One region of the Amphibacillus indicireducens genome, then DNA from elsewhere that is predicted to be linked to it. Evidence: predicted binding sites of a transcription regulator. Region 1 holds the regulator's gene; each other region holds the start of a gene.

Evidence for each region. Region 1 encodes Rex, which represses fermentation and respiration genes when NADH is low (regulators of the CRP and FNR family bind a similar motif). Its sites were predicted from a motif close to TTGTGAAATATTTCACAA; they were not measured.
Region 2: fucO (lactaldehyde reductase) is a predicted target of Rex. The motif match lies at 1,235-1,252, and genes of this name have one in related genera.
Region 3: ABD814_RS10750 (FAD:protein FMN transferase) is a predicted target of Rex. The motif match lies at 1,989-2,006, and genes of this name have one in related genera.
Region 4: adhE (bifunctional acetaldehyde-CoA/alcohol dehydrogenase) is a predicted target of Rex. The motif match lies at 1,339-1,356, and genes of this name have one in related genera.

Annotation. Positions count from the first base shown of each region.
Region 1 is NZ_BAABDL010000100.1:3,989-7,208, reverse strand. It holds gene ABD814_RS09300 (ABC transporter ATP-binding protein) at 1-1,344, opposite strand, end outside; gene ABD814_RS09295 (redox-sensing transcriptional repressor Rex) at 1,522-2,160, shown strand; gene ABD814_RS09290 (YdiK family protein) at 2,185-2,388, opposite strand; gene ABD814_RS09285 (CPBP family intramembrane glutamic endopeptidase) at 2,396-3,103, opposite strand.
Region 2 is NZ_BAABDL010000025.1:2,376-5,595, forward strand. It holds gene ABD814_RS02660 (DUF3006 domain-containing protein) at 1-90, shown strand, start outside; gene ABD814_RS02665 (CPBP family intramembrane glutamic endopeptidase) at 96-770, shown strand; gene fucO (lactaldehyde reductase) at 1,269-2,420, shown strand; gene ABD814_RS02675 (mechanosensitive ion channel) at 2,757-3,220, opposite strand, start outside.
Region 3 is NZ_BAABDL010000118.1:19,279-22,498, forward strand. It holds gene menA (1,4-dihydroxy-2-naphthoate polyprenyltransferase) at 1-665, opposite strand, end outside; gene ABD814_RS10750 (FAD:protein FMN transferase) at 681-1,721, opposite strand; gene ABD814_RS10755 (FAD-dependent oxidoreductase) at 2,052-3,220, shown strand, end outside.
Region 4 is NZ_BAABDL010000059.1:15,081-18,300, reverse strand. It holds gene adhE (bifunctional acetaldehyde-CoA/alcohol dehydrogenase) at 1-1,318, opposite strand, end outside; gene ABD814_RS05770 (IS4 family transposase) at 1,542-2,795, shown strand; gene ABD814_RS05765 (methyl-accepting chemotaxis protein) at 3,067-3,220, opposite strand, start outside.

The DNA of each region.
Region 1 (3,220 bases):
GGAGACAGGGCTCAATACATCATCCCCTGAAAATAAGAAATTCCCTAAGATTGTCCGAATCTCCTGTTCATTAACATGGGGAAATTCATCCCACAACTCCATTAAGGCTGTCTTTCGCGAATGAAGTTTAGCGAGTTCTTGATCGTAGTAACCTACCTCTACGTTAGTACCAAACGTCAGCTCACCAGTCGTAGCTTTATATTCAGAGATGATTGTTTTCAATAATGTTGTTTTACCTACCCCGTTAGGACCGACCAAAGCGATTCTATCTTGGCGGTTCACGTTAAAACTTAAATTTGAAAAAGTAAACGTTTCTTCATTAGGATATCGATATGATAAATCTTTGACTTTTAATACATCATTTCCACTTCTGCGTTTAATACTGAAGCTAAAAGAAGCTGCTGATTCATCACCTTTTGGCACGTCTAGTCGTTCCATTTTTTCAAGTTGTTTCCGTCGACTTTGTGCACGTTTAGTTGTCGATGCTCGTACTAAGTTACGTTGGACAAAATCTTCCATCCGCTTAATTTCAGTTTGTTGTTTCTCGAATGCTTTTGACTCTCTTTCATAATCAAGTGCTTTTTGGTGTAAATATTTCGTATAATTGCCATGATACTTTTTTGAACGCTGATGAGCAATTTCATAAACAATATCCACCGTATGGTCGAGAAAATAACGATCGTGTGAAACGATCACAACAGCACCTTGATAACTACGTAAAAATTGTTCTAACCACGATAACGTTGTAATATCTAAATGGTTAGTCGGTTCATCCAAAATTAACAGATCTGGTCTAGAGAGCAATAATTTTGCTAAAGCAAGTCGTGTCTTTTGCCCACCGCTTAACTCATGAATTGGTGTGTTAAAATCATAATCAGCAAAGTTCAAGCCGTGTAAAACCGCTTGAATATCAGACTCATATTGATAACCACCGCTTGCTTTAAACATTGTCAGTCGATGATCATATTGATTCAGTAATTGTTGATAGCGCGATTGATCAGCAAGTAAATCGGGATCACCCATTTTCGCTTCCATTTCTCGCAAATTTTTTTCTTCTTCAATTAACGAGCTAAAAACTTTTTTCATTTCATTCCAAATCGTTTCATCGGTTTCTAGACCTGTATGTTGATCTAAGTAACCAAGTGTCACATCTTTTGATCGATGGATTTCCCCTTCATCATAAGATAAAATCCCAGCCATTATTTTTAAAAGGGTTGATTTACCAGAGCCATTTCGACCGACAATTGCGATTCGATCGTTTGACTTCACTTCTAGCTTTATATTGTCTAAAATGGTTTCAGCACCAAATCGTTTTACTAATTGATTAATTTGTAATAAAATCATGATTATCCACCTCATCTATCTCAATATATCGTATCATTTGCCTGTAAACTAAGCAAAATAAAGATTATTTTCAAAATATCCACGTTTAAAAAGACATTCAAGCAATTATTTGTTACACTATTAACAAAGATTATGATCAGAGATGAACAATGATCATTTATAGAAGGAGAGTAATTGATGGAGTTAAATAACAAAATCCCTCAAGCCACGGCAAAAAGACTTCCCTTATATTATCGCTTCTTAAACAATTTGCACATTCAGGGGAAAACGAGAGTGTCATCAAAGGAATTAAGTGAAGCGGTTAAAGTTGATTCTGCAACAATTAGACGAGACTTTTCTTATTTTGGAGCACTTGGAAGAAAGGGTTATGGCTACAATGTCGAATATTTATTAGAATTTTTCCGCAAAACTTTGAATCAAGACACAGTTTCAAATGTTGCCTTAATTGGTGTTGGGAATCTTGGTACTGCTTTTTTACATTACAATTTCTCTAAGAGCAATAATACTAAAATTATTCGGGCATACGATGCCAATCCTGATGTAATTGGCACAGAAGTTGGCCACGTGTTAATTGAAGATATTAATCAGCTCGAAGAGACATTGGCTAATATTGACGTTGCAATTTTAACTGTTCCAGGATCAGCTGCCCAGAGTGTAACGGACAAATTAGTAAAAGCAGGAGTAAAAGGGATCTTAAACTTCACACCTGCCCGAATTACCGTTCCAACAGAAGTCCGCGTGCATCATATTGACTTGACCGTTGAATTACAATCATTAATTTATTTTGTTGAACATTACCCAATGGATAAGAAGTAAGCAACAGGCTACCAAGCTTGTTGCTTACTTTTTTTGATGACGTTTTATTTTAATGTGAAATTGGAGAAAGCGGATGCCGACGCCAAACTCTAGTGTTGCCAAAATAACTAGAAGAATCGTTAATGGCTTAAAAACTGTCTCATCAATGGTTTGAAAAGCAAAATAAATAAAAATCGCACCCATAATGAAGTAAAAAATTGCACTTCTTAATGGTGATACTCTATGCATAAGAAAATTATCCCCCTATTAAGATCATCTGAATGAAATTGACTTGTTCAAGTAGTTCTGCTGGGAAGGTTAATTGAACAATGACAACAAATGTATTCATTAATACATGTGCCATGACCGGTACAATGATTCGCTTTGACTTTACATAGACAAAAGCAAATACAAAGCTCATGACGAAATAAATATGTAAGTGAGTAAAGTCGTTATGGACAACAGCAAAAATTAACCCAGAAATAATACCAGCGATCCAAAAATTTGATCGTTTAAATATTTCACCAAAAATAATTTTTCTAAAAATAAATTCTTCTAAAATGGGTCCAACAATTGCGACAACAATTATGAAGATTGGGTATGCACGAGCGATCTGCATAATTTCAACTGTATTTTGTGATTGCTCAAGTTCGCCGAAAATTGACGCATAAATGATATTTGCTAGCGCTTGACCAAAGATTGCCATAAAGAACCCGATCACAATCCAAACAAAGGTCATCACTGGACTAGCAAAGTTTCGATCGTTGAATGGCTCCTCTGTTTTATGCAATAAAATAATCGAAACAAATAAAGCAACTAAAAAACTCAACACTTGCCAGTTCATCACGATATTGTTATGGCTTGTTAGATCAAGTTCATTTGAGATTAAGATCTTAGAGACAAGCAGTGGAGACAACTGTGCAAAAAGATACACAAAAATAACACCAATATATCGTTTAACCATAAATATAAACCCTCCCAATCAAAACATCAATATACGTATTCTAACATAAAATGAATAAATACAAAGTTGAAGTTAAATTTTTTTAAAAAATGATCACTTTACTTGCATATTGAAGGT
Region 2 (3,220 bases), on a different contig from region 1:
GAAAAAACGATTGAGCGCAAGTCAGCTGTTCAGTCAAAGTTAGCGAAGTTGCGTGAACGTTCGTCGGGGAGTCGATTTAAAAAGAGGTGATTCGAGTGAGAAAGCATGTTAGTTTATTGTTGGCTGTAAGTGTCCTTGTTTTTTTGATGGCGCCTGTTGACTTATGGTTGGCGCCGAATTATTGGGTTAAGTCTGCGGTTAAGCTTGTTTTATTTGTCGTGATGCCGATTGGGTTAAATCATTTGTTTAAGTGGGTTGAATTGAGAAATTTACTTAGTCTCAAGCAAAAGGGGCGGAAATTGCTTGTGATTGGTAGTCTCGTTATTTATATTTTTATTGTAGGGATCTATTTAATCATTGGGCGCTGGTTTGATTTAGGTGGTGTAACGATAGCGTTAGAAGAGACGATGGCGATTAATCGTGATAACTTTATATTCGTTGCCCTATATATTCCGATTGTGAATGCCTTTGTTGAGGAGTTTTTCTTTCGGGGGATTTTGTTTCTTGCGTTAACGAAGTATATCAAAATGGGTTATGCTTATTTGATTAGTGCGGGTATCTTTAGTGTTTATCATGTCGCGATTATGACGAATTGGTTTTCGGCTCCGTTATTTTTATTACTTGTGTTTAGTTTGCTAGTTGCAGGGTTATTATTTAATTGGATCAATGCGAAGACAGATTCTATTTATGCCTCTTACTTTATTCATGCGGCTAGTAATCTGGCAATTAATACGATCGGACTTCATTTGTTCGGGCTTTTACCATTTTAATAAACTAAGTTTTAGACATCTGAACTTTGTTTGGCTTGTTTTATCTTGCCTTTTTAAAGTGTGCAAAATAAAATAGATTTATAAATACAATTTGCAAATAATAATATTTTAGCAAATCACTTGAGATTTGGAAAAAATGTTTATGCAATTCTAATGGAGGAAAGTGGATACTATATTCACTTTCTTTTTTTATCTTTGTTTATGGTGCTAATATGATACAAACAGAAGCAAACGGGGAATTTTATATTGTGTTTGCTTTTGGTTTAGTGTATGATAAAAGTAATAAAAGAAACTAAATGGAAAGGAAGATGTGTATGAAAATTTTACATACGATTGAAAGATGACATTATAATTATTTTAAATGAATGTGACGTAAATTTTTAATGTCAATGAAATGGAATTAGTAAAAAATAATATTTGTCTAATCTTTGATAGACAATATTATAAAAATTGTATAAGTATGTATGTGAAATATTGAACATAATAGGAGGAATAAACATGGCTAATCGAATGATCTTAAATGAAACTTCTTACTTTGGTAAAGGGGCAATTGAGAATGTTGCACCAGAATTCAAAAAGCGTGGTTTTAAAAAGGCGGTTGTAGTAACAGATAAAGACTTAATAGAGTTCAAGGTCGTAGCGAGAGTGACTGATTTATTAGAAAAAGAAGGTGTGAACTACGAACTATATGATGGAATTGTACCAAACCCCACCATCGAAAATGTAAAAGAGGGTGTGGAGTTTGTTAAAAATTGTGAAGCTGATTGTATTATTGCTATTGGTGGTGGTTCTCCAATTGATACAGCAAAAGCAATTGGAATTATCGTGACAAATTCAGAATTCTCAGATGTGATTAGTTTAGAAGGAGTAGCAGATACAAAAAACCCGTGTTTACCAATTTTCGCAATACCAACAACTTCTGGTACGGCTGCAGAGGTAACAATCAATTATGTGATTACTGATGAAGAAAACAAACGGAAATTTGTTTGTGTGGATCCACATGACATCCCAATTGTCGCTTTTGTTGATAGTGATCTGATGATGGGAATGCCAAAAAGTCTGGCAGCTGCAACTGGTATGGATGCAATGACACATGCCATTGAAGGATATATAACAAAAGGTGCTTGGGAAATGACCGATATGATGCATATTAAGGCAATTGAGATTGTTGGTCGCTCATTACGTGATTCTGTAAATGGTGATCAAAAGGCACGGGAAGAAATGGCGTTAGGGCAATATATTGCAGGTATGGGATTCTCAAACGTGGGATTAGGATTAGTTCATGGAATGGCGCACCCATTAAGTGCTTGGTATGATATCCCTCATGGCGTGGCTTGTGCGTCATTATTACCAACCATCATGAAATATAACAAGGACTATACAGACGAAAAGTATCGTGACATTGCAATAGTTTTAGGGGTAGAAGGGGCAATCGACATGTCACTTGAAGATGCTCGAGATGCAGCTTGTGAAGCAATTGATCAGTTAAGTAAGGATGTTGGCATACCAGCAACAATCTCAGAACTGGGTGTTAAAGAAGAAGATTTACCACAAATTGCAGAAGATGCATTTAATGATGTATGTACACCTGGAAATCCACGAGATACGACAGTGGAAGAAATTATTGCGTTATACAAGAGTCTGATTTAACAATTATACACTGTAAAAAAACTCTATCATAATTAGACATGATAGAGTTTTTTGTTTGATGTAATAGTTGTACTAATTTAGGGGGAAATATAACTCCTATAAAAATAGTGTAATCCAATTGAATCAACTGAAAATTTCATTAAAAAGGTTTTTACGGTATTAGTGTCTTTGCGAATTCCTTATAATTTGAAATTTAGGCAGGACTACTATAACCAAATTATAAGTTTTTATGTGTATTTGTATAGAAGGAATTGGGGTTTTTTATAGAAAAACGGTAGATTCACATTTATAAAGTGAATCTACCGTTTACTATTCATTATAAAATTCTAACCCAAATTATTTAGGATCAACAGGTGAAACATCTTTTGATTCTACCTGAGTATCTTCTAATTTACGATCCCATTTTGATAGGTATTTGCTAGCAAATTCACGTCCACCTAAACCGAAGGCTAATCCGAATGCTAACGCTAGTGCGCCTAGTGTCAAGATGAAGGCTGCATTGACGATTGAATCAGCTACGCCTAATTGGTTAAGTGCCATAAAGACTGCTAGAACAATGATACTGTACTTCGCGATGTTGGCAAGTGCAACACGGCCTTTACCTGATACAAGTGAAAGGACCATTTTTTCAACAAGGTTGGCGAAGAATAGTGCAACGCCTAGAATTAAGATTGCAACCAATACGTGTGGTAGGTAAGCAATAATCGCACCGACAATTGCGCCTAGGAAGTATAGATTAACAACCTGTAGTGCTTCACCAACAAACAGAATAACAACAACAATTTCTGCGATAATACCGA
Region 3 (3,220 bases), on a different contig from region 1:
TAACGGTGGTTTTTTATATCATCTTCTAGATCACAAATATTATTTGCCAGCATTAGATTCGCGATTGTCAAAACACTTGGCAAAGCAATAATCAAAATATGAAATAAAAGTAATAAATCTGCATTGAATTGAAGAACCAGCCCTTCAATTCTCAAGCTAGCAATTCTAGCTTGAGAAGCATTGATATAAACCGTTAAGAAAATAATTCCAAACCCCATGGTCATGCCAGAAAACACTTCTCCTAAAGGCATCCTTGATAGGGGAATAGGTCCGAAAGTGTAAAAGATTCCGATGGCGAAAAAAAGCATGCCAACTAATAATATTAATAAATCTGTTCGATAAACGAGCCACAGTCCGAGCCCAATTGAAGTGATTAACATTATCAAAATCGTTGCTCGAACAAGATTTAATGGCAGTCCAATTTGGCCAATCACATTGTCTCTCTCTCTGTAGGTTTTGGAGCTTGCCTTCTGATAGTCAACATAATTATTAATCGCTGTTGTTGTTAAATCAAATAACAACATCGTACTGAAAAAAATTAATGTGTTTACTAAATTAAACTGGTCATATTTAAAAATAACAAACAGTAGCCCAATTAAGAAAGGAAATAAACTAGCAATTTTTGTTTGAATCTCAACTAATTTTAAAAATGATCTAAACGACATACAACCCTCTTCTTTCTAGTCCTCAATCAATTCGAATTGATCGTTTGTTAATTCAAAGCTACTGACTAACCCTGAACTTAAAATAACTTCTCGATCTTTCGTAATAAAAATCGCCTCAGCACCTTGATATGTTTCAATAAATGCTTTCCCTGCTTCTAACCCTTTGGTAAAGACGACTGTCGAAAGAGCATCACCATCAATCGATGCATCACTAACAATTGAGACGCCAGCAATCTCATTATCAAACGGATAGCCAGTATTAGGATCGAGTAAATGATGATATTGGACACCATCAACTTCTAAATATCGCTCGTAAATACCAGATGTAACAATTGACTGATCTGAGGCACGTATCCGTCCAATAATTTCGCCACGAGCTAAAAAGGGGTTTTGAATCCCAACATTCCACTCATTTCCTTGGGGACGGTGACCCATGACAAAAATATTGCCCCCAAGATCGATAATCGCCGTCGTTACACCTTCTTCAATAAAAAGTTCATGAACCTGATCAGTCATATACCCTTTAGCAATTGCACCAAAATCGAGTTGCATACCCTCCTCTATTAAATAGACAGATTGGGCTTCATCATCTAACTCAATTTTATGATCATCGATTAGTGGCAACACTTGCTTAATTTCATCCATTTCCGGCTTTCTGGCATCATCATAACCAATTCGCCACAAATTCGTTAGTGGACCAATCGTTACATCAAATCCACCTTCTGATATTTCTCCGTAATCAATACTTTGCTTGATTAAATAGTACAATTCTTCAGACACTTGGACTGGCTCAATCCCAGCACTTTTATTAATTTGGTCAACTTCAGTTGCTTCAATTTCATCACTCAGCATATATTCCAATTGTTCAATTCGCTCAAGTGCTTGATCAATGACATCTTCTTTATCTGCATCATAAACACTTAGACTAACAACTGTTCCAAGTAAGAACTCTGTTTTCCGATGTGGTGTATCCAATAAGTCTGATTGATTCGACTGACAAGCCGTCAAAACGAGTAGACCGATTATCAATAATAAAATACTTCGTCTATATACCATTAACTATGACTCTCCTTAATTTATCCAATCCAACAACAGATCAAATTTTTCCATCTTGGCATGCAAGTACGACGATTAATCGTTTGTGTTCCTTTTAAATACAAGCCTCATTTTAACGTGTTTATCCGAAGATGTGAATACTAAAACTTTATTTTCCGAGTTAATTCTATCGATTTATTGACAACTAGACAAACTTTACGTAGTTTTTTGTATAAAATCTTTAAAAACCCTAGACAATGATTGTAAACAAGGCTACAATAGTTATCGTTGTTCAGTTATTCACACTATTAACTTTTTATAACTAAATTAAAATAGAGGAGTGGAAAAATAATGGCTAACAAAAACATTGTTATCATCGGTGCTGGTTACGCTGGCGTAAATGCTGCAAAAAAATTAGCTAAGAAGTTCAAAAAAGATGATTCCGTATCGATCACGCTAATTGACCGCCATTCTTACCATACAATGATGACAGAGCTGCATGAAGTTGCAACACATCGCGTTGAACCGGATGCCATTCAATTTGACCTTCGACGTTTATTTAACAGAACTAAGGTCAAGCTTGTCACAGATAATGTAACTCACGTTGATCATGATGCTAAAAAGATTGAAACTGAAAATGGCGAGTATCCATATGATTACCTTATCTTAGGGATGGGTGCTGAGCCTAACGACTTTAAAACACCTGGAGTAAACGAACATGGATTTACACTTTGGTCATTTGAAGACGCTATTAAGTTAAGATCACACATTGAAACAACTGTTGCAAAAGCAGCGATTGAGCATGATGAAAAGAAACGTCGTGCTATGCTTACATTTGTTGTCTGTGGATCTGGATTCACTGGGATCGAGCTTATCGGTGAATTGGTAGAATGGAAAGAACGTCTAGCAAAAGATCATAAAGTTGATCCTGATGAAATTACTTTATATGTAGTTGAAGCAGCGACAACCATCCTAAACATGCTAGAACGTCGTGAAGCGGATAAAGCAGAAGCTTATTTAAATAAGAAAGGTGTTAAAATCTTAAAAGATTCACCTATTGTAGAAGTCCGTGAACATGAAGTTGTTCTAATGAGCAAAAAAACAATTCCTACTTACACATTAGCGTGGACAGCAGGGATTCAAGGTAATTCTGATACCGAAAACTATGGCATGGAGAAAGCACATGCTCGTCGACTTAAAGTCAATCAGTATATGGAATCTGAACAATATGAGGGTGTCTATGTTGTTGGGGATCTTGCTTATTTTGAAGAACAACCTGGTGAACCAACACCACAAATTGTAGAGGCTGCAGAGCAAACAGGTGCAACAGCGGCTAAAAATATTATCGCTGAAATCAAAAATGAAGAAAAAACAGCCTATGAAGGTAAATATCACGGCATCATGGTTTCAATCGGTGCACGATATGGTGTCGCGAACTTAATGGGGATTCACCTAAGTGGCTGGTTTGCTATTTTTGTTAAACATTTAGTTAACCTATTTTACTTGTTCACAATTAGAAG
Region 4 (3,220 bases), on a different contig from region 1:
TGACTCCAACGTTTTCTGAGACGGAGTTTCCACCCCATGATCCACAACCAAGTGTTAACGAAGGTGTTAATTTGAAGTTGTAGATGTCACCAATACCACCTTGAGCAGCTGGTGTGTTAATCAGAATACGTCCAGTTTTCATTCGGTCTTGGAAAGTTTCTAGACGGTTATTATCGGATAGTGTATCAATATACAGAGAAGTTGTATGTCCGTATCCACCATCTTTAACAAGTTGCTCTGCTTTATTTAAAGCATCGTCAAAGTCTTCAGCACGGTACATTGCTAATACTGGTGATAATTTTTCGTGTGCGAACTCTTCGGATTGCTTGACGCTTGTGACTTCACCAATTAGAATTTTTGTTCCTTTAGGTACCGTAATACCGGATAACTCTGCGATTTTCTCGGCAGACTGTCCAACAATCTTTGAGTTAAGTGCTCCGTTAATAATAATTGTTTTACGAACTTTATCTAAATCTTTTTCATTTAAGATATGACAATTACGATAGGCAAATTCTTTAAGTGCTTCTTCGTAAACATCATCTAAAATAATAACGGACTGTTCTGACGCACAGATCATTCCATTATCAAATGTTTTTGAGTGAATGATTGAGTTTACAGCGAGTAAAATATCTGCACTATCATCAATAATTGCTGGCGTGTTTCCTGCTCCAACACCAAGTGCTGGTTTACCAGATGAGTAAGCTGCGGTAACCATGCTTGGCCCACCAGTAGCTAATGTCGTATCAGATTCTGCCATAACCATTTGTGTTAGTTCTAGGCTTGGTACATCAATCCAACCGATAATGTTTTCTGGAGCACCTGCTTCAATTGCTGCTTCTAAAATAATTCGAGAGGCTTCAATTGTACAGTCTTTTGCTCTAGGGTGAGGACTGATGACAATTCCGTTTCGTGTTTTAAGCGAGATTAAGATTTTGAAAATAGCTGTTGAAGTAGGGTTTGTTGTTGGAATGATTGCTGCAATAACTCCAAGTGGTTCAAGTATTTTCTTTACACCATAACTGCTATCTTCTTCAACGATTCCCACTGTTTGAGTATTTTTATACTCATTATAGATATACTCAGCCGCAAAATGGTTTTTGATGACTTTATCTTCAACAACACCCATTCCTGTTTCTTCAACTGCTAATTTAGCAAGAGGAATTCTTGCTTGGTTAGCTGCAACTGCTGCTGCTAGAAAGATCTGATCGACTTTCTCTTGAGAAAAGTTAGCAAATTCAGCTTGCGCTTCTCTAACTTTTTTCATTTCATTTTGTAACGACTCGACGTCTTGTACTATATTTTCTACTTTAGTAGTCAAAATAATTCTCCTCCACAAGATTGTTATTTGTTTCACAACCTGAACATATATTACACAAAATAAAACAGTTTGTAAAGAGGAAAAGTGAAGTTTTTTAATGAATACGTTTTCCCATTTCTTTGAAATGTCAAATGATTTGCTTAAAGCTTTAAAAAACAGAAAAAACTCCTTATAATTAGGTTTGGTAGCTCTGTCCAAATCCCAAAAAATAAGGAGCAATCACATGGACAAGAATACCACAAAATCTACAATTAGTGAACTACTTAAACTTATTGATGAACAAACTTTTTTAGAGTTAAGCAATGTCGAAAACCTTGATAAGTATGTCAAAAAGCTGACGGCTTATCGATTCTTTCAACTAATCATTATTGCTCAACTCAATGAAATAGCGAGTTTAACAAGAGTTTCAAAGCAAACAAAAGATAAAGATGACATACAAAAACAGCTAGGTTTTGAAAGTATAAGCACCTCGCAATTGTCTAGAAAATTAAATCAATTACCATCCGAGATGTTTGAGCGAATCTTTCGATATTTAACAATGAAAATACAGACGAAAATGTCAAGCCATTCACCATTTATACGTGATATTACGCGTTTAAATGTAATTGATTCAAGCACAATGAGTATGAGTTTGAATCAGTATCCTTGGGCTAAATTCCGGAAAACAAAGGCAGGTGTTCGGTTGCACTTGCGGGTGATTGTCACTAAAGATAACACCATTCCGGATAAAGCAAAGTTACTTCCCGCAATCCATTCGGATCGTTCGCAAATGGACGAGTTAATTGATATTGATCCAGATGCGATTTATCTGTTTGATAGAGGATACATTGACTACAAACAGTTTGAAAAACTCTGTCTCTCGGAGGTTCAATTTATTACACGTCTTAAAAAGAACGCTAAAATTGAAGTGCTTTCCGAACAGGTTCCTGATACCGACCAACTTATATTTAAAGATCAAGAAGTTTATCTAGGCAATCCTGTATCTGGCACTCAAATGAGTCAAACGCTCCGATTAATTGAGACTGAAGACGCCGAAGGTAACAGAGTCACGATTCTAACAAATTGTTTTGGCCTATCGGCTAAAGAAATCGGTGATCTCTATCGTTATCGCTGGAAAATAGAAACGTTTTTCAAATGGATGAAACAACATTTAAAAATAAAAACATTCTATGGAAAAGGTCAAAACGCCGTTTACAGTCAAATCTGGATTGCCCTTATCACCTATTGTTTATCTGTTTTAATTCAACAAAAAACAGGCTTTAAGGGGCGGCTTCTTGAAGTTAAAGATACGTTGAAAAACTTGCTATTTAAAGGCTACGACACGTTCGTCAAAGCTTTGTTTCGCCCACCTTCTCGGTCTTCAAAAGGACGAAGGAAGTATGATTTTGAAAGAGACTTTAAAATCATTATGCAACAATATACCGAAGGTGAGGTGGAGCATTTAAATACACTTGATTTTGATCCTTTGTTTGTTTAACTTCATAAAATGACAAATTGTGGATGAGGGCTACTCTTTGTTCGCTGTTCACTTTTTTATTTTTAAAATCGAACGGATAATGGTAATTTTTAACTTTATTCGTTTGGAACATAATTTAATGATTTGACAACTGTAAAATGTTTTTATGCAATGCTAATGACCCAATATAATAAAAAAGACCATATGAAAACCTGTCAAATTCAAATGTTTGATTCTCCAAACATGAATATTAAGGGATTTCATATGGCCTTCCAGCAACAAAATAACTAGCTTAAGCTTCTACTTTTTTAAACTTTTGCACTTGTTTATTTAAGTTATCAACAATTTCTTGGTTATGATCTGTATCAGTTGTAATATCTGTTAATGAATCTAGTAAATCATTTGTATTCTCACTAGATTTTACAACTTCAATCACGCTTCCTTCA